One region of the Streptomyces sp. NPDC002809 genome, then DNA from elsewhere that is predicted to be linked to it. Evidence: riboswitches for the same ligand, from Rfam matches in the RefSeq annotation. Region 1 holds a riboswitch; each other region holds the start of a gene.
What was found. A riboswitch is a leader RNA that binds a small molecule or an ion and turns the genes downstream of it on or off. The one in region 1 is predicted to bind S-adenosylmethionine.
Positions count from the first base shown of each region.

Region 2: another riboswitch for S-adenosylmethionine. It lies ahead of ABT025_RS20350 (hypothetical protein); the one in region 1 lies ahead of ABT025_RS36030 (glutathione S-transferase family protein).
Region 3: another riboswitch for S-adenosylmethionine. It lies ahead of thrC (threonine synthase); the one in region 1 lies ahead of ABT025_RS36030 (glutathione S-transferase family protein).
Region 4: another riboswitch for S-adenosylmethionine. It lies ahead of ABT025_RS34000 (putative leader peptide); the one in region 1 lies ahead of ABT025_RS36030 (glutathione S-transferase family protein).

Region 1 is NZ_JBEOVJ010000109.1:5,146-9,371, reverse strand. It holds gene ABT025_RS36040 (benzoate/H(+) symporter BenE family transporter) at 1-311, opposite strand, end outside; gene ABT025_RS36035 (helix-turn-helix domain-containing protein) at 521-1,111, shown strand; gene ABT025_RS36030 (glutathione S-transferase family protein) at 1,122-1,910, opposite strand; SAM riboswitch class IV at 2,198-2,342, opposite strand; SAM riboswitch class IV at 2,467-2,574, shown strand; gene ABT025_RS36025 (amino acid ABC transporter permease) at 2,901-3,905, shown strand; gene ABT025_RS36020 (amino acid ABC transporter ATP-binding protein) at 3,902-4,226, shown strand, end outside.
Region 2 is NZ_JBEOVJ010000032.1:35,724-39,949, forward strand. It holds gene ABT025_RS20345 (phosphocholine-specific phospholipase C) at 1-1,373, shown strand, start outside; SAM riboswitch class IV at 1,516-1,625, shown strand; gene ABT025_RS20350 (hypothetical protein) at 1,672-2,097, shown strand; gene ABT025_RS20355 (cytochrome P450) at 2,256-3,551, shown strand; gene ABT025_RS20360 (cytochrome P450 family protein) at 3,548-4,226, shown strand, end outside.
Region 3 is NZ_JBEOVJ010000023.1:43,024-47,249, reverse strand. It holds gene ABT025_RS16425 (DUF4913 domain-containing protein) at 1-20, shown strand, start outside; gene ABT025_RS16420 (alpha,alpha-trehalose-phosphate synthase (UDP-forming)) at 31-1,422, opposite strand; gene ABT025_RS16415 (glucosyl-3-phosphoglycerate synthase) at 1,476-2,423, opposite strand; SAM riboswitch class I at 2,577-2,703, shown strand; gene thrC (threonine synthase) at 2,719-4,011, shown strand; gene ABT025_RS16405 (MoaD/ThiS family protein) at 4,087-4,226, shown strand, end outside.
Region 4 is NZ_JBEOVJ010000093.1:3,732-7,957, forward strand. It holds gene ABT025_RS33990 (NtaA/DmoA family FMN-dependent monooxygenase) at 1-604, opposite strand, end outside; gene ABT025_RS33995 (LLM class flavin-dependent oxidoreductase) at 623-1,852, opposite strand; gene ABT025_RS34000 (putative leader peptide) at 1,926-2,042, opposite strand; SAM riboswitch class IV at 2,082-2,194, opposite strand; gene ABT025_RS34005 (sugar ABC transporter permease) at 2,756-3,976, opposite strand; gene ABT025_RS34010 (ATP-binding cassette domain-containing protein) at 4,120-4,226, opposite strand, start outside.

The sequences.
Region 1 (4,226 bases):
AAGACGAACGCGCCGACCGCCTGAGCCATCGACACACCGCTCAGACCCGTCGTGAGCAGCGCGGCTCCCGGCGTCGACCAGGCGGTCACGACGGGCGCCCGGTAACGCAGCGACAGCCCGATGCAGGTGCAGGCCAGTCCGACACCGAGCGCCAGCATCCAGGAGGAGATCTCGTGCGAGTCCGCCCCCGCCGCCTGCGCGGCCGTGAAGACCAGCGCCGCCGAACTGGTGACCCCGACCATGACGGCGATCAGGCCGGCGACCACGGCCGATGGCGGCGCGGCGGAGCGTATACGGGTGATCGCGAACATGAGTGAGCCACTTTCCTGTGCTGTGCCCGACTGGGTGCGTGTCCGGCGCGGTGCCTGCCCGGCCGGTGGCGGTGCCTGACTGCGCCGACGGCAGGCTGTCGGCCGGGCGCGCCCGCGGGGCGTTCCATATATGGAACGTTCTGTATGTGGAACACTAGAGAGGCGGGCCGACGCCCGTCAACCAGGACAGTGGAGCGGGTGCACGGCCTATGGGGCTGAACGAGGACGTGGGACGTCGGCTGCGAGCGCTGCGGCGCGAACGGGACCTGTCGCTGTCGGAGTTGTCCCGGCGCTCCCGCGTCGGCAAGGGCACGCTCTCGGAGCTGGAGAGCGGCACACGCAACCCCACTCTGGAGACCTTGTACGCACTCACCACCGCGCTCGGCCTTCCGCTCAGCGCCGTACTGAGCGACCTGCGACCGGGGGACGGCTCCGGCCCGGCACTTCCCGGCGTCTCGGGAAGTGCCGTAACCGCCGTTCTTCTGGAGCGGTACGAGGACGGGGCCGCGGTCACCGACGTGTTCCGCATCAGCATCACGGCGGGCGCCGTACAGGAGTCGGAAGGGCACGTCCCGGGTACGCGGGAGAGCCTGATGGTGCTGTCCGGCACCGCCGTCGTCGGCCCGCCGGACGACACCCGTACGGCCGGCCCCGGCGCCTTCGCGCACTGGCGGGCCGACGCACTCCATGTCTACGGCGCGCCCGACGGGGATGTGGAGGGCATCCTCTTCGTCCGTTATCCCCCGCCGGGGGAGCCCGCCGGGGGAGCGGGCCGGAGTGCCGTGAGCGACGACGGCTGAGCGCAGGGGCTCACGCCGCGTCGGCCGCCACGTCGTTCGCGCACGGGAAGGCGGGGTGGTCGCCGAGCCGGCGCACGAAGTCCTGGAGCCGGGGGTGAGCGGACAAGGAGTTGACCGGGCCGGGCTGGACGAGTGCCACCCACAGGTCCACGTCGGCGGCCGTCAGCTCCGCACCCAGCACATAGGGGTGCAAGGAGAGACGGCGCTCCATCAGGTCGAGCGCCGCCGAACGCTCCGAGGGCGATGCGGACGGGGTGACCTTCTGGTCCAGCAGCTCACGCAGGGCTTCGATGTCCGCGGCGAGCTCCGGCGGGTGCAGCGCGGAGGGGCAGGCCTCGTTGTGCCCGGAGAGCAGACCGGCCAGGTCGCGGAGGATGTCGGGCGTGTGGTTGCTGACGATGCGGCCGCTCCAGCGGTCGCACAGGGCGGGAGCCGTCAGCGGTCCGTCGTAGTGGTGCACCGTCGCCTCGTACGCACTGCGCAGCGAGGCGAAGGCCTCGGGGGTCGCGGCCGGGTGGGTGAGGAGCGTGGTGGCGACCGAGTCCCGCAGGCCGAGAAGGCCGAGAGTGATGGAGATGCGCAGCGAGCGCGGACAGCTCGCCGACAGGAAGAGCTCGTAGCGATGCGGCGCCGGATAGAAGCCGCCGGCGAGACCGACGCCGATCCTGCTGTCGAAGCGGGGGGACGGTACACCCGACGACGGGCGAAGGCCTGCGGCGCGTGCAGCGGAGGCGGAGGAAACGGGGCCGCGCTGCGGCGAGTTGTCCGTGCTGGAACCGCGCGATGCTGTCTCGGGCATGACTCTCCCTATGGGGATCCCTGGGGGAACGACGAAGCCACCGCCGCCATGCTGGCACCGGCGGCCGGATGCGGAGCGACTGTGCTTGCGTACCGGTCCGGACCGAAGGACCTGCCCCGGCCCGGCACGAGCGCACCGGAACGAGGAGTCCGGCCGATCGGGCGGGGGCAGGTCCGACGCGGACTAGTAAGCGCTGGAGACGCGCAACAGATCGATGTGCAGGCGCCTCGTCAAGCCGTTCCTGGGCAATTCCCACCGGTCCTGGCCATCGGGGCTCGCGAGACGCGAGACCGCGCTTGTCCTGTTGCTCCAACAGGACCCGGTCGTCACCCGGGGCACCCCATCGCGGTGGAAGGGTTGCCTGTCAGCGGGCCGGGGCCGATGACCGCACGAGCGGGAACTCCCGCACGGGCAGCGCTGACAATCGTGACCGTCCACGCCAGTTTCGGTGCGTCCGGTGGCGCCGTCAAGAAGGCGGGACGTGCCGTCTCGCCTGGTGGTCACCGGCGTTGACATCCTTTTCGATGCGGCCCTAACCTCCGGCGCAGAGCAGAACGGTCACGAGTGCCGGCGAAGAGCCCTGGCTTGCCGGCCGGCAACCCTCGCACGCGGTGGGGTGCCCCAGGTGAGGACCGGACCGGATGACGTTCGGTAAGCGTGAGGCCCCGCGGGGCGGAATGGTGACGGTGAGCGAGATGAACGCAGCTGACGGGATGGCCGCTCGGCGGCCCCGCGGCTGCGTCCTGCTGTGCGCGGACCGCTCCGTCGACCTGCTGCGTGTCAACAGCGCGCTGTGTACGGCCGTTTCACGCCCTCTCTGTCAAGGCTGACGGCTCTCCTATTCCCTGACATCCACCGCTGCCGCGGTGTGCCCTCTCCCCACCCGGCCCCTGAGCCGCGCTGTGTGCCGCGTCCCGACGGCCCGTCCCCGACGGGCGCGGTGCCGCAGCCTCCCGCGGTCCGGGGTGTCCGCATCCGCTGGAGCCCTCCATGAGTGAACTCTCCGGCGTCGCTGTGTCCCCGGGACCAGCGCCGCCCACCGACGCGAACCCCCGTCCCGGCCCGAACGCCGCGCCCAGGCCCCTGGCGGCGCAGCGGGTCCTCCCGCTCAGGCGTCCCGGCCGATGGATCGCCACGATCGTCGTGCTCGTGCTCGGCGCCCAGATCGCTCACGGTCTGGTGACCAACCCGTTCTACCAATGGGGCCGTTTCCAGTACTGGTTCCTGCGGCCGGCGATCCTCGACGGACTGCTCGTCACCCTCGAAGCGGCGGTGTACAGCGCCGCGCTGGGCCTGCTCGGCGGTGTCCTGCTGGCCCTTGCGAGGCTCTCCCCGAACCCGGTGCTGCGCACGGCGAGCTGGCTCTACACGTGGCTGTTCCGTTCGGTGCCGCTGATCGTGGTCCTGCTGTTCCTCTACAACTTCAGTGCCCTCTACCGCACGTTGAGCATCGGGGTGCCGTTCGGTCCGGCCTTCTTCACCTTCGACGAGTCGCGCCTCGCCACCGACATGGCCGTCGCGGTCGTCGGACTGAGCCTCAACGAGGCGGCCTACGCCTCCGAGGTGGTGCGCGGAGGCATCCTCTCCGTGGACCAGGGGCAGCACGAGGCGGCCGCCGCACTCGGCCTTCCGAGGCGATACCAGTTCGCGAAGATCGTCTTCCCGCAGGCGCTGCGCTCGATCACCCCGAACTACGTCAACCAGTTGATCGGTCTGATCAAGGGCACCTCGCTGGTCTTCTACGTCTCCCTGCTCGACCTGTTCGGCTCCGTACAGAGCATGGGCAGCACCTACCCCGGCGACATCGTGCCCCTGCTGCTGGTCGCCACCGTCTGGTACCTGATCCTCACCAGCGCCGTGTCCGTCATCCAGTTCTACGTCGAGCGGCACTACTCGCGGGGCGCGCTGCGCACCCTGCCGCCGACCCCGCTGCGGAAGGTACGGACCGGCCTCGGCGAACTGAGGGCCCGGGTCCGGAGGGAGACGGCGACATGACCACCGACACGCAGGAGATACGCCCGGCCGCCGTCGAGGTGCACGACGTGTACAAGTGGTACGGCAGCCAACGGGTCCTGGACGGGGTGGAGCTGACCGTGCGGCCCGGTGAGGTCACGGTCATCCTCGGGCCGTCGGGCTCGGGCAAGTCCACCCTCCTCAGGGTGATCAACCACTTGGAGAAGCCGGAGATCGGCCATGTCAGCCTGAACGGCGAGATGATCGGTGTACGCCGGCAGGGCGAACGGCTCAAGGAACTCAGCGAGCGGGTCATTCTGGCCCAGCGCAGCCGGATCGGTTTCGTCTTCCAGAACTTCAACC
Region 2 (4,226 bases), on a different contig from region 1:
CCGGGTCCTGGGGGTGGATCAACGATGCCTATCGGGGCACGTACGGCGACAACTCGCTTCTGTACTTCAATAGTTACCGCGAAGCCCAGCCCGGAGATCCGCTGTACGACAAGGCGCGCACAGGGACCGACATCAAGAACGGTGGAGGGCTGCTCGATGACCTGAAGGCCGATGTCCGGGCCGGGACGCTGCCGAAGGTGTCCTGGATCGTCGCCCCGGAGGCGTACAGCGAGCACCCCAACTGGCCCGCGAATTACGGTGCCTGGTACATCTCGCAGGTCCTTGACGCGCTGACCGCCGACCCCGAGGTCTGGGGCCGGACGGCCCTCTTCATCACCTACGACGAGAACGACGGCTTCTTCGATCACGTCGTTCCGCCCTTCGTGCCGTCGGGGGCCTCGCAGGGCCTGTCCACCGTGGACACCTCCGCCGACTACTTCCCCGGGGACATCCGGTACGCAGCCGGGCCGTACGGGCTCGGCCAGCGGGTGCCCATGCTGGTGGTCTCCCCGTGGAGCACCGGTGGGTTCGCGTGTTCCGAGGTCTTCGACCACACCTCCGTGATCCGGTTCATCGAGCAGCGCTTCGGTGTGCGCGAGCCCAACATCTCGCCCTGGCGGCGGGCCGTCTGCGGCGATCTCACCTCGGCCTTCGACTTCCGCCGTACGGACACCTCGGACGTCTCGCTGCCGTCGACGGATGCCTACGAGCCTCCGGACCGTCTCCGGCACCCCGACTACGTCCCCGCGCCGCCCGCCACCGGCAGTGTGCCCAAGCAGGAGAAGGGGGCGCGCCCCACTCGGCCGTTGCGTTACGCGCCCTTCGTGGACGGCGCCGCCGATACGGCCACCGGCAAGTACCGGCTCACCTTCAGTGGCGGCGCCGCCGCAGGGGCGCAGTTCCTCGTGACTTCCGCGAATCGCACCGACGGGCCCTGGACCTACACCACCGAGGCCGGAAAGTCCCTCTCGGACAGCTGGAACACCGCCTACTCCAAGGGAGTGACCGACCTCACCGTTCATGGCCCCAACGGATTCCTGCGCACCTTCCGGGCGGACGGGAAGACAGCGGGGCCGGAGGTGACAGCTCGTCATGACGCCGCCACAGGTGGGCTTGAGCTGACCTTCGTCAATGGCGGTTCCGCGACCGTACGCCTGAGCGCGCGCAGTGCCGTCGGGTACGGGGGAGGGGTGCAGGCCTTCGCGGTCCGCGCCGGCGCGACCGTGAAGCACGTGCTTGACCTGCGGGGAAGCGGGAGTTGGTACGACGTCACCGTCGTCTCCGACGTGGACGCCACCTTCCTGCGGCGCTTCGCCGGGCACGTCGAGACGGGCCGGGCCGGTTCGAGCGACCCGGGCCTCGTCACCGGGTGAGTGGCCCCGGCCGGCGGGTGTCCGGGGGTGGGTGGGGCCCGTGGCCGGGCGCCACGCGCTCCGGACCACCCGCCGCTCCGGCGCTGCGCACTCCTGACCACCCGTCGGGGCCTGCCGTGTGCGTGGGTTGGAGTCGTGGACGGGTCATGAGTTCCAGTGCACAGCCCCGGCTTGCTGGACGGCACCCCGCTCCGCTGCGGGTGCTCCGGGTGACGACCTGCCCCGTGCGCAGGGTACGGGGAACAGCGGACCGCGGTGCAGGCACTCGGGGTCCTCACCCCGGAAGGCGAACCTCACCATGCTGCGTCATCTCACCCGGAACGACTCCGTGCGGAGCGACGACTGCACCCGCTATGCCGCGGGTCACCGCGTGCACTGGATCCATGCCAAGAAGTGCCTGCAGGAGCCGGGGCGGTCCGTCGAGATCCTGCTCACCTCCGGTGACGTCCGCGACGACGGATGGGTCGAACTGCGCCCCGCCTTCGCCTACTCGGGTGATCTCCCCGTGGTCTGGACGCACGCTCCCGGCGCGCTGCGGGAAACGCTCGCCGGTCACCGCGGGCGTGTGTACTGGCTGGAGCGCTGGCACGCGCTGAGGCTCGAGGAGGGTGAAGGCGACGGAGGCAGCGGACTTGGGGATGCGAGGGGTGCCGGGCTGGTCAACGTCGCTCTCCAGGGCGGGGATCTGTGCGAGGACGGCTCCGCCCGGGGCGGTACATCGTGATGCTTGTCAATTGTGTTGAGATGTCGCCCTGTTGCTCTGTTCAAGGTGCGGGATTGATCGCCGTTGACCGTTCCGGCGTCACATAAAATCCTTATAGTGAACGTGCGTTGATCGCATGATCATGACGCTTGCAGCTGTCGCCACAGGAGTCAGGACTCATGACGCGCCCCTCTTCCGCCGAACCCGCGCCGTCCACTCCTCCACCGCCTCCCGGCTGTCCGGCTCATACCGTGGCCGTGCCGCTCGGCGGGTCCGGGTTCCAGACCGAACCCCAGACCGTCTACCGCGCCATGAGGCGTGATCACGGGCCCGTCGTCCCCGTGGAACTGCCCGGCGGGTTCCCCGCCTGGCTGGTCATCGGGTACCGCGAACTCCATCAAGTCACCAGCGACGGCGAGCTGTTCCCCCGTGATGTCGGTCTGTGGAACCAGTGGCCCCACATCCCCGACGACTGGCCCCTGTTGCCGATGGTGGGGCGCCCCCTGCCGTCCATCTACTTCAGCGCGGGGGAGGAGCACCGACGGCACGCCCGTATGGTCGGTCCGGCCCTCGAAGGCGCCGATACGCATCAGATCCGCAGCCACTGCGAGCAGTTGGCCGACCGGCTCATCGACGACGTGTGCAGCCGCGGTACGGCCGACCTCGTCGCCGACTTCTGTGATCCGCTCCCCGTCCTCGTCCTCGCCCGGCTGATCGGGTTCCCCGACGCCGAAGGCGCCGACATCGCCCGGGTGTTGAAGGATCTTGCCGACGGCGGCCCGGACGCGCAGAGCGCCCATCTGCGGTTCGGGGAACACATGGCCCGGCTGGTGGCCACGAAGCGGGCCGCACCCGGGGACGACGTGACCTCGCGCATGCTCGCCTTCCCCGAGGCCTTCACCGACGAGGAGTACATGCTCGACCTGATGGCCATCACGGCCGCCGGGCACCTCACCACCGCCGACTGGATCAGCAACTCCCTTCGGCTGATGCTCACCGAGGACGAGTTCGCCGACTCCATGGCCCGCGGCCGGCGCAGCATCGGAGAGGCCATGAACGAGGTGCTCTGGGAGGACACGCCCACCCAGATACTCGCCGGACGCTGGGCCGTACGGGACACGCAGCTCGGCGGACAGCGGGTCAAGGCCGGGGACATGCTGCTGCTGGGGCTCGGTGCCGCCAACACCGACCCCCTGATCCGCCAGAGCATGTCGGACACCGGAGCATCCGCACAGGGCGGCAACGGCGCACATCTCGCCTTCAGCCACGGCGAGTACCGATGCCCGTTCCCCGCCCAGGAGATCGCCGAGATCATCGCCCGTACCGGCATCGAGGTCCTGCTCGACAGGCTGCCCGATCTCCAGCTCGGTGTCCCCGCCGACGAACTCGTGCGACGGCCTTCCGCGTTCCTTCGAGGCTCCACCGCGCTCCCTGTTCGGTTCACCCCCGTTCGTACGACAGGAGACTTCTCGTGAACTGCTCTCACGCCGCCGCCCAGGCAGCAGCCCAGGACGGCGGGACCGTCGTCATCGACCCGATGGTCCAGGACCTGGACGGTGAGACGGCGCGGCTGCGCGACGCCGGGCCACTGGCCCGGATCGAGCTGCTCGGTGTTCCGGCCTGGACCATCACCCGGCACGCGGACGCCCGGCAGCTCCTGCTCGATCCGCGGCTGGTGAAGGACCTCGACGCCTGGGGGCTGTGGCAGAGCGGCGAGGTGACGCACGCGTGGCCGCTCATCGGGATGATCGACGCCGGCCGGTCCATGTTCACCGTCGACGGCGACGAGCACCGCCGGCTGCGGACCAAGACCTCCCAGGCGCTCACGCCCCGCCGGCTGGAGGCGATACGCCCCGACATCGAGAAGTTCACCGAGGAGCTGCTGGACGCGCTCGCCGAGGGTGGCAGGGGCGGAGCCGTCGTCGACCTCAAGTCCGTGTTCGCGCAGCCGCTGCCCATGCGCGTCGTCGGCATGCTGATGGGGGTCGACCCCGCCGCGAACGCCATGCTGACCCGCCGGTACAAGGCCTTCTTCTCGATGCTCACCCCGCAGGACGAGCGCCTGGCCCTCCTCGCCGACCTGGACGTCTTCTACGCCGGGCTCGTACGGGAGAAGACCGCGCGGCCGACCGACGACCTGACCTCCGCGC
Region 3 (4,226 bases), on a different contig from region 1:
CGGAGGACCCGGCGAACTGACCGGCCCGCCCTACTCCTGCCGCAGCGCCTCCAGCTGTTCCAGGAACCACTGCTGCGGCGGCAGCGCGGTGGCCGCCGCGGCCAGCCGCTTCGTGCGGGCCGTCCGCTCGTCGTCCGCCATCGTCAGCGCCTCGTGCAGCGCGTCGGCGGTGGCGGACACGTCGTACGGATTCACCGTGATCGAGTCGGCGCCCAGCTCCTCGTACGCCCCCGCCTCCCGTGACAGCACCAGCGCGCAGCCGTGGTCGGAGACGACCGGGACCTCCTTGGCGACCAGGTTCATCCCGTCCCGGATCGGGTTGACGAGCGCGACGTCCGCCAGCCGGTACGCGGCCAGCGAGCGGGCGAAGTCGTCCTTGACGTGCAGGACGACCGGGGTCCAGTCCGCCGTCCCGTGCGCCTCGTTGATCGCGTCGGCGACGCGCTGCACCTCGGCGGTGTACTCCCGGTAGACCCCGAGGTCCTGCCGCGAGGGGTAGGCGAACGCGATGTGGACGACGCGCCCGCGCCACTCGGGCCGCTCGTCGAGCAGGGCGCGATAGGCGAGCATCCCGCGGACGATGTTCTTGGACAGCTCCGTACGGTCCACCCGCACGATCGTCTTCCGGCCGGGGCCCACCTGCTCCCGCAGCGCCGCCATCCGCTCGTCCACGTCCGCCTCGTGCGCGCGGCGGCGCAGGAACTCCGCGTCGGCGCCGAGGCCGTGCACCCCGATCCGGGTGCGGCCGGTGCCGCCGAGGATCTCCGTGCAGCAGCCGATGAACGCGTCCGCCCAGCGGCGGGTCAGGAAGGCCGCCCGGTCGGCGCCGAGGATGCCGTGCAGGAGCTGTTCCGCGATGTCGTCGGGCAGCAGCCGGAAGTAGTCGACGGGCGCCCACGGGGTGTGCGAGAAGTGGCCGATCCGCAGGTCGGGGCGGAGCTCGCGGAGCATGCCGGGCACCAGCGCCAGGTGGTAGTCCTGCACGAGGACCGCCGCGCCCTCGCCCGCCTCCTCGGCGAGCGCCTCGGCGAAGGCCCGGTTGTACGTCTCGAAGGAGGCCCACTGACGGCGGAACTCCGCGTCGAAGACGGGTTCGACGGGGGTCTGGTAGAGCAGGTGGTGGACGAACCAGAGCACCGAGTTCGCGATGCCGTTGTACGCGTCGGCGTGGACGTCCGCGTCGATGTCGAGCATCCGGACGCCGGGTTCGCCGACCCCGCGCCGCACCGCCTCCCGGTCCCCGTCCCCGAGGGCGGCGCAGACCCACATCTTGTCGTCCACGGCGCTCAGGCCGGAGACGAGTCCGCCCCCGCCGCGCCGGGAGTCGAGGGTGCCGTCCTCGCGCAGCGCGTACGAGACCGGGCCGCGATTGGACGCGACGAGTACCTGGGCAGCGGGCTGAGGGGCGTGCTCGGAGACCATGGGCGGAATCTAGCCCGATCACGAACCGCCCAAACGTACGAAGTCAGGCCACGTCACGCCGCACGGCGTGAAACGTACTCCTCGATCTCGCGCATCGGCGGCCGCTCCTCGGTGTCCACCGGATAGGTGCGCGGGACGAAGCCGTGCTCGCCGCGCTCGAACTGGGTCAGCGACGGGCGGACCAGATGCCCCCGGGAGAGGCGGAGTTGGGCGGTGCGGTAGATGGCTGCGGCCATCCGGCCGAGCGCCTGGCCGTCCTGGTGGCGGTGCTTCCTGACGCCCACGTCGACCTGGGCGAGCGCGTCCAGACCGACCGTGTGCAGGGCGTCGACGAGCAGGCCCAGCTCCACTCCGTAACCGACCGGGAACGGCAGCCGCTCCAGCAGCGAGCGGCGCACGGCGTACTCGCCGCCGAGCGGCTGGACGAAGCCGGCCAGCTGCGGCCAGTGCAGATTGAGCAGCGGGCGTGCCACCATTTCGGTGACGCGGCCGCCCTGGCCCGTGGTGTCGCCGAACGGGCGGTCGTACATCGCCTTGACGAACTGGACCGAGGGGTCGGTCAGCAGCGGGCCGACGATGCCGGAGACGAAGTCCGCGGAGAAGTCCTTCAGGTCCGCGTCGATGAAGCAGACGATGTCCCCGCCGGTCACCAGGAGTGACCGCCACAGCACCTCGCCCTTGCCGGGGACGGCCGGTATGCGGGGCAGGATCGCGTCCCGGTGGACGACCCGGGCACCCGCCCGGCGGGCGACCTCGGTGGTGGCGTCCGTCGAGCCGGAGTCGATCACCACGAGTTCGTCGACCAGCTGGACCTTCTCCATGAGCTCGCGCCGGATCGTCGTGACGATGTCCCCGACCGTCTCCGCCTCGTTCAGCGCGGGCAGCACCACGCTCACGCTCGGTCCGTTCGCGCCGCTTCCGGCCTCCAGCAGACGGTCCAGCGGACGGTCGGCGGCTGACCAGGAACGCCTGGTCAGCCAGCGTTCGACCTCTTCCAGCACGGTCGATACTCCCTGTATGTGATCCATCTCGCGGTTCGGACGACTATCTCAACAGTCCGGTGCTTCGGTTACAGTCTTGAACAACGCAGATGGCCGTCGCATGCCGGGGTCCGTCCGCCGATAAACGCCTGGATCCATGGTCCAGTGCCACAGCGCTCATCCAGAGGGACTGAGGGAACGGCCCGTTGAAGTCCCGGCAACCCTCCCGCCGACCGCGAGGTCAGGTGGGGAAGGTGCCAATTCCGTCTCGTGACGAAATGCGTCGCGAGGAAGATGAGGAAAGGACCTCGCCATCGTGGCTGTTGAGACTGTTGAAGCAAACACTGAATCCTCCGTGGACCTCGGTCCCGCCGCGGCGCTTTCCTGCCGCGAATGCGGAGAGCGATTCGCACTCGGCCCCCTTTTCGCCTGCGCGTCCTGTTTCGGGCCGCTCGAAGTGGCGTACGACCTGCCGAGCGGCTCCCCGGACGAGCTGAAGAAGCGCATCGAGGCCGGACCGAACAACATCTGGCGCTACGCGCCGCTGCTGCCGGTCCCCGCCGATGTCGCGGACAAGCCCAACATCAACCCCGGCTTCACCAAGCTGGTCAAGGCCGACAACCTCGCCCGTGAGCTGGGCGTCACCGGCGGTCTGTACGTCAAGGACGACTCCGGCAACCCGACGCACTCCTTCAAGGACCGCGTCGTCGCGATCGCCGTCGAGGCCGCCCGCGCCTTCGGGTTCACCACCCTCTCCTGCTCCTCCACCGGCAACCTCGCCGGCGCCGTGGGCGCCGCCGCCGCCCGCGCCGGTCTGCGCTCGTGCGTGTTCATCCCGCACGACCTGGAGCAGGGCAAGGTCGTCATGGCCGCGGTGTACGGCGGTGAACTGGTCGGCATCGAGGGCAACTACGACGACGTCAACCGCTTCTGCTCCGAGCTCATCGGCGACCCGCTCGGCGAGGGCTGGGGCTTCGTCAACGTCAACCTGCGCCCGTACTACGGCGAGGGATCCAAGACCCTCGCCTACGAGATCTGCGAGCAGCTCGGCTGGCAGCTGCCCGACCAGATCGTCATCCCGATCGCGTCCGGCTCACAGCTCACGAAGATCGACAAGGGCCTCCAGGAGCTGATCAGGCTCGGCCTGGTCGAGGACAAGCCGTACAAGATCTTCGGTGCCCAGGCCGAGGGCTGCTCCCCGGTCTCCGCCGCCTTCAAGGCCGGTCACGACGTGGTGCGGCCGCAGAAGCCGAACACGATCGCCAAGTCCCTGGCGATCGGCAACCCGGCCGACGGCCCGTACGTCCTGGACATCGCCCGCCGCACCGGTGGCGCCGTCGAGGACGTCAACGACGAGCAGGTCGTCGACGCGATCAAGCTGCTGGCCCGCACCGAGGGCATCTTCGCCGAGACGGCCGGCGGGGTGACGGTCGGTGTGACGCAGAAGCTGATCGAGGCCGGTCTGCTGGACCCGGCGCTCACCACTGTCATCCTGAACACCGGTGACGGCCTCAAGACGTTGGACGCGGTGGCCGCCACCTCGCAGGCGAGCGCCACGATCCGCCCGAGTCTGGAAGCCTTCCGCGCCGCCGGGCTCGCCACCAGCTGAGAACCCGGCGCCCAGGCCCCCCGGCGGGCCGGGCACCGGCTTCCGACCACTCGAGACTCAGGAAGGGCACCCACCATGAGCGTCAAGGTCCGTATCCCCACCATCCTCCGCACCTACACGGGCGGCCAGGCCGAGGTCCCGGCCGAGGGCGCGACCCTCTCCCAGGTCATCGAGTCCCTGGAGAAGGACCACCCGGGCATCGCCGCCCGCGTCCT
Region 4 (4,226 bases), on a different contig from region 1:
CGAAGGCTCCGGCCCGGGCGTCGCGGAGGAACGTGCCGGTCCGCTGATCGGCGACGATCTCGTCACCGCGCCATGAGTCGAACAGTTCGTTGGCCGTGGCGAGGAACTCCTTGGCACGGGAGTACCGCTTCTCCTGCGGGAGGAATCCGCCGCGTCGGAAGTTCTCGCCGGTGAAGGCGTCCCAGGAGGTGACGACGTTCCACGCCGCGCGCCCGTCCGAGAGGTGATCGAGGCTGGCGAACTGGCGGGCCACCTCATAGGGCTCGTTGAACGTGGAGTTGATCGTGCCGGTGAGACCGAGGCGTTCGGTGACAGCGGCCAGTGCGGACAGCACGGTGAAGGTGTCGGGGCGTCCCACGACATCCAAGTCGTATATTTTTCCGCCCTGTTCGCGAAGCCTGAGCCCCTCGGCGAGGAAGAGGAAGTCGAACTTGGCGCGTTCGGCGGTGCGGGCGAAGTGCGCGAACGAGCTGAACTCGACGTGACTGCCGGCCTCGGGGTCGCTCCACACGGTGGTGTTGTTGACGCCCGGGAAGTGGGCGGCGAGGTGAATCTGCTTGAGCGGCTTGCCGGTGCTGGTGCCGGCGCCGTTGCTGGTGCTCATGTCGGTGGTCCTTCCGGCTCAGACGGTGGCGTAGCGGTTGGCGGGGCGGGCGAGTCCGAGCAGCCCGCGCAGGGTGTCGGCCTCGTACACGCTCCGGAAGGCACCGCGGCGCTGCAGTTCTGGAACGAGTCCGCGGGTGATCGCCGGGAGGTCGTGGCCGATCACGGCGGGCCGCAGCCGGAAGCCGGAGAGCCCGGCCTGCTGCCAGTCCAGGAGCAGGTCCGCCAGTTGGGCGGGCGTGCCGGTGAACACCTTCGCGTCACTGCTGTACGGGTGTCCGGCGAGGCCGTCGAGACGGTCGCGGCGGGCCGCCGCGGCTGCCGGGTCGTCGTCGAGGAAGACCACGAGGTCCCCGAAGATGTGCAGGGGTTCCGCCGCCCGTCCCGCCACCGCCTGTTCGGCGCGGATCTCTTCGATGATGGTGCGGGCCTGACCGGTGTCGTGCGGGGTGACGTACCCGATGTCCGTGGAACGGGCCACCAGTCGGAAGGGAACGCTCCGGTGCGCCAGGGCGCTGACAATCGGCTGCCCCTGCGGGGGCCGGGGTGTGATCGAGGGGCCCCTGACGCTGAAGTTCCGGCCCTCGAAGTCGGTGTAGTGCAGCTTGTCCCGGTCGATGAACCGGCCTGTGGCGTCGTCCCGGATCTCCGCGCCGTCCTCCCAGCTGTCCCACAGGCGGCGTACCGCCTCGACGTGGTCGCCGGCCTCCTCGAAGAGTTCGGCGACCAGCGCGCGGACGGGCGGGGTGTCCAGGTCCTCGACACGGAATCGCGGGAACGTACGGCGGCCGAAGTGGGCGGCTTCGTGGCTCCGGGCCGACACCTGGACGCGCAGACCGGCGCGGCCGGTGCTCACGTAGTCGAGGGTGGCGATCGCCTTGGAGATGTGGAACGGCTCCGTGTGTGTGGCGATCACGGTGGGGACCAGGCCGATGTGCCGGGTCAACGGGGCCACACGGGCGGCGATGAGCACCGCGTCGAGGCGCCCGCGCTCCTGGTCGGTGCGGCCGTCGGGCTCCGTGAACCGCGAGGACTGGAGCCCGAGCGCGTCCTCGATCGTCACGAAGTCGATCAGGCCGCGTTCGGCCTCCTGGACGGTGTCGGTCCAGTACGCGGCGGTGAGCAGTTCCCCGGGGCGGGCCTCCGGCTCGCGCCATGCGGCGGGGTGCCAGCCCGCACCGTTGAGCGCGACGGCGAGGTGGAGGGGCGAGGCGGGCAGGGCGGGGTGCGGCAATGACGATGCGGACACGAAAGGGTGCCTTCCTGATCGACCGTGGGTGATCGCCGGGCCTCGTCGGGAGGTTCGGCGTCGCGGGAACGGGTCAGGAACAACAGAGCGCGCCGGCCACGCGCTGGAGGTCGATGTGCGGCCGTGAATAGAGGTGGACGCGGCGGCGCGGGGCGAGCACCCTGACGAGCGGGCAGGACACCGGTGGCATGACCGTCGCCTCCGCTCTTCCGGCCGGGCGGGCCCGGGGGCCTCGCGCTTGCGGAACCCGGACGGGCCCCGCCTGGTCGTCACCTGGAGCACCCCGCCGCGCAGGAGGGTTGCCGGTCAGCAAGCCAGGGCTTGACGCTGACACTCGTGACCTGCCCGGAACGCTACGCGCGCAGGCAGCGCCACGCAATGCCCTGCAGATCATGGCCATGCTCACATCGGTCACGCTCGCACCACCATGCCCCGGAACAGCGCGGCCGCTCCGTCTGTTCCCTCCAACAGGCGCCCTGCAACAGGCGGTCACCTGCGAAAACCGGGCACGACGCCCTCATGGAGCGGGCGTAGACCGGTTCATTGCCGCTGCGTGAACTTCTGCGCGCTTGCCCGGAAAGCCGTACCGTGCACGTCCGCGGCCTCCGTCGCCCGGCGCAGCCCGTCGCCACCCTGCGCGACCTGGGACGCGGCCGCCTCATCCGGTGTTCGGCGGATGCCAGGCCCCGCATACCCGGCCCCGTGGTTCACGGGGTGGTGCGTACGCATCGGGCATTCCCGGCAACCATCGGCGGAGTCAGGTGAGTTGATGTGTCACCCGACAGCCCTTCATGGGCTCCGTCGTCGTCGGGACGGTGATCCCGCGTGACGGAATCGGTCGGACGGTCGCGACCGCGGTCAGCCGGCAGGACCTGCCCCTCGTGCGGGGCCTGGTGCTGCTGATCAAGCGCGTCCTGCGGCCTTCTGGCTCCTGCGGGAGACGGAGTCGACGACCACTGCCGCCAGCAGGACGGATCCCGTGATCATGAACTGGATCGCGTTGCTCACGCCCATGATGTTCATCCCGGACTGGATGGACCCGATCACCAGGGCGCCGAGCAGGGCCGACCAGACCGAACCGCGTCCGCCGAACAGGCTCGTGCCGCCGATGACGGCTGCGGCGATGACGTTCATCAGGAGGTTGCCGCCGCCCGAGGTCTGGCTCGCGGACTGGATCTGCCCGGCGAGGAACAGACCTCCGACCGCCGCCATCGTGCCGGCGATCGAGAAGACCGACATCCGGACGAACGGCACACTGATGCCGGCCCGTCGTGCACCCTCCGAGTTGCCGCCGACGGCGAAGACCTTCCGGCCGTACGTGGTGCGGCGGAGCACGAAGTCCAGTACCACCAGCACGATCAGGAAGATCAGGAGAGCCAGCGGGAGGCCCTGGTACCGGTTGAGGATGTACGCGGTGACGAAGGCGATCGCCGCGATGACGATCGTGCGCAGCACGATCTCGGCGACCGGCCGGGACGGCACCCGGGCCGCTCTGCGGCGTGCGGCGTCCAGGAGGGAGGCGGCCAGGAAGAGTCCGACCCCGACGGCCGCGGCCACGTAGGCGGCGGCCGGGCTGTGGTAGATCGTCGAGTAGATCTCGGCGACGATGCTGTCGGCGGGGATGTTGACCGTGCCGCTCGAACCGAGCACCTGGAGCATCAGCCCGTTCCAGGCGAGGTTGCCCGCCAGAGTGACGACGAACGCGGGCACGCCGACCTTCGCGAAGAAGAAGCCCTGGATGAGACCGGCGGCGGCTCCGCCCAGAACCGCGACGAGGAGCGCCAGCCACTCGTTCATGCCGTTCAGGACATTGAGTACGGCGAAGATCGCGGCACACAGACCGCTGACGGACCCGACGGACAGGTCGATCTCGCCGAGGAGCAGCACGAAGACGATGCCGACGGCGATCATGCCGGTGCCGACGATCTGCTGACTGAGGTCGGAGAGGTTCTGGGCCGAGAGGAACGTGCTGTTCAGGCTGCCGAACACCGTCCAGATGATGATCACGGCGATGACGACGGGAAGGGAACCCAGCTCCCCGCTGCGCATCTTGCGCCAGAACTCCCCTGCGTACCCCCGGATACCCTCCTCGCGGACGAGCAGACGGGTGTCGACAGCGGGCATGGCGTCGTGCGCGGGTTGCTGAAAGTCGTCGCGGGCGGGTTGCTGGGAGTCGTCGCGGGCGGGTTGCTGGGAGTCGTCGCGGGCGGGTTGCTGGGAGTCGTCGTGTGCGGGTTGCTGGGAGTCGTCGTGTGCGGGATCCCGGGTCATCGCTCCTCCTCCCGCTTACGGGCCTGGCGCCGGGTGACCGCACTGTCGGAGGCCCCGGTGATGGCGGAGATGATCTCCTCGGTGGTGGTGGAGCGCCGGTCGA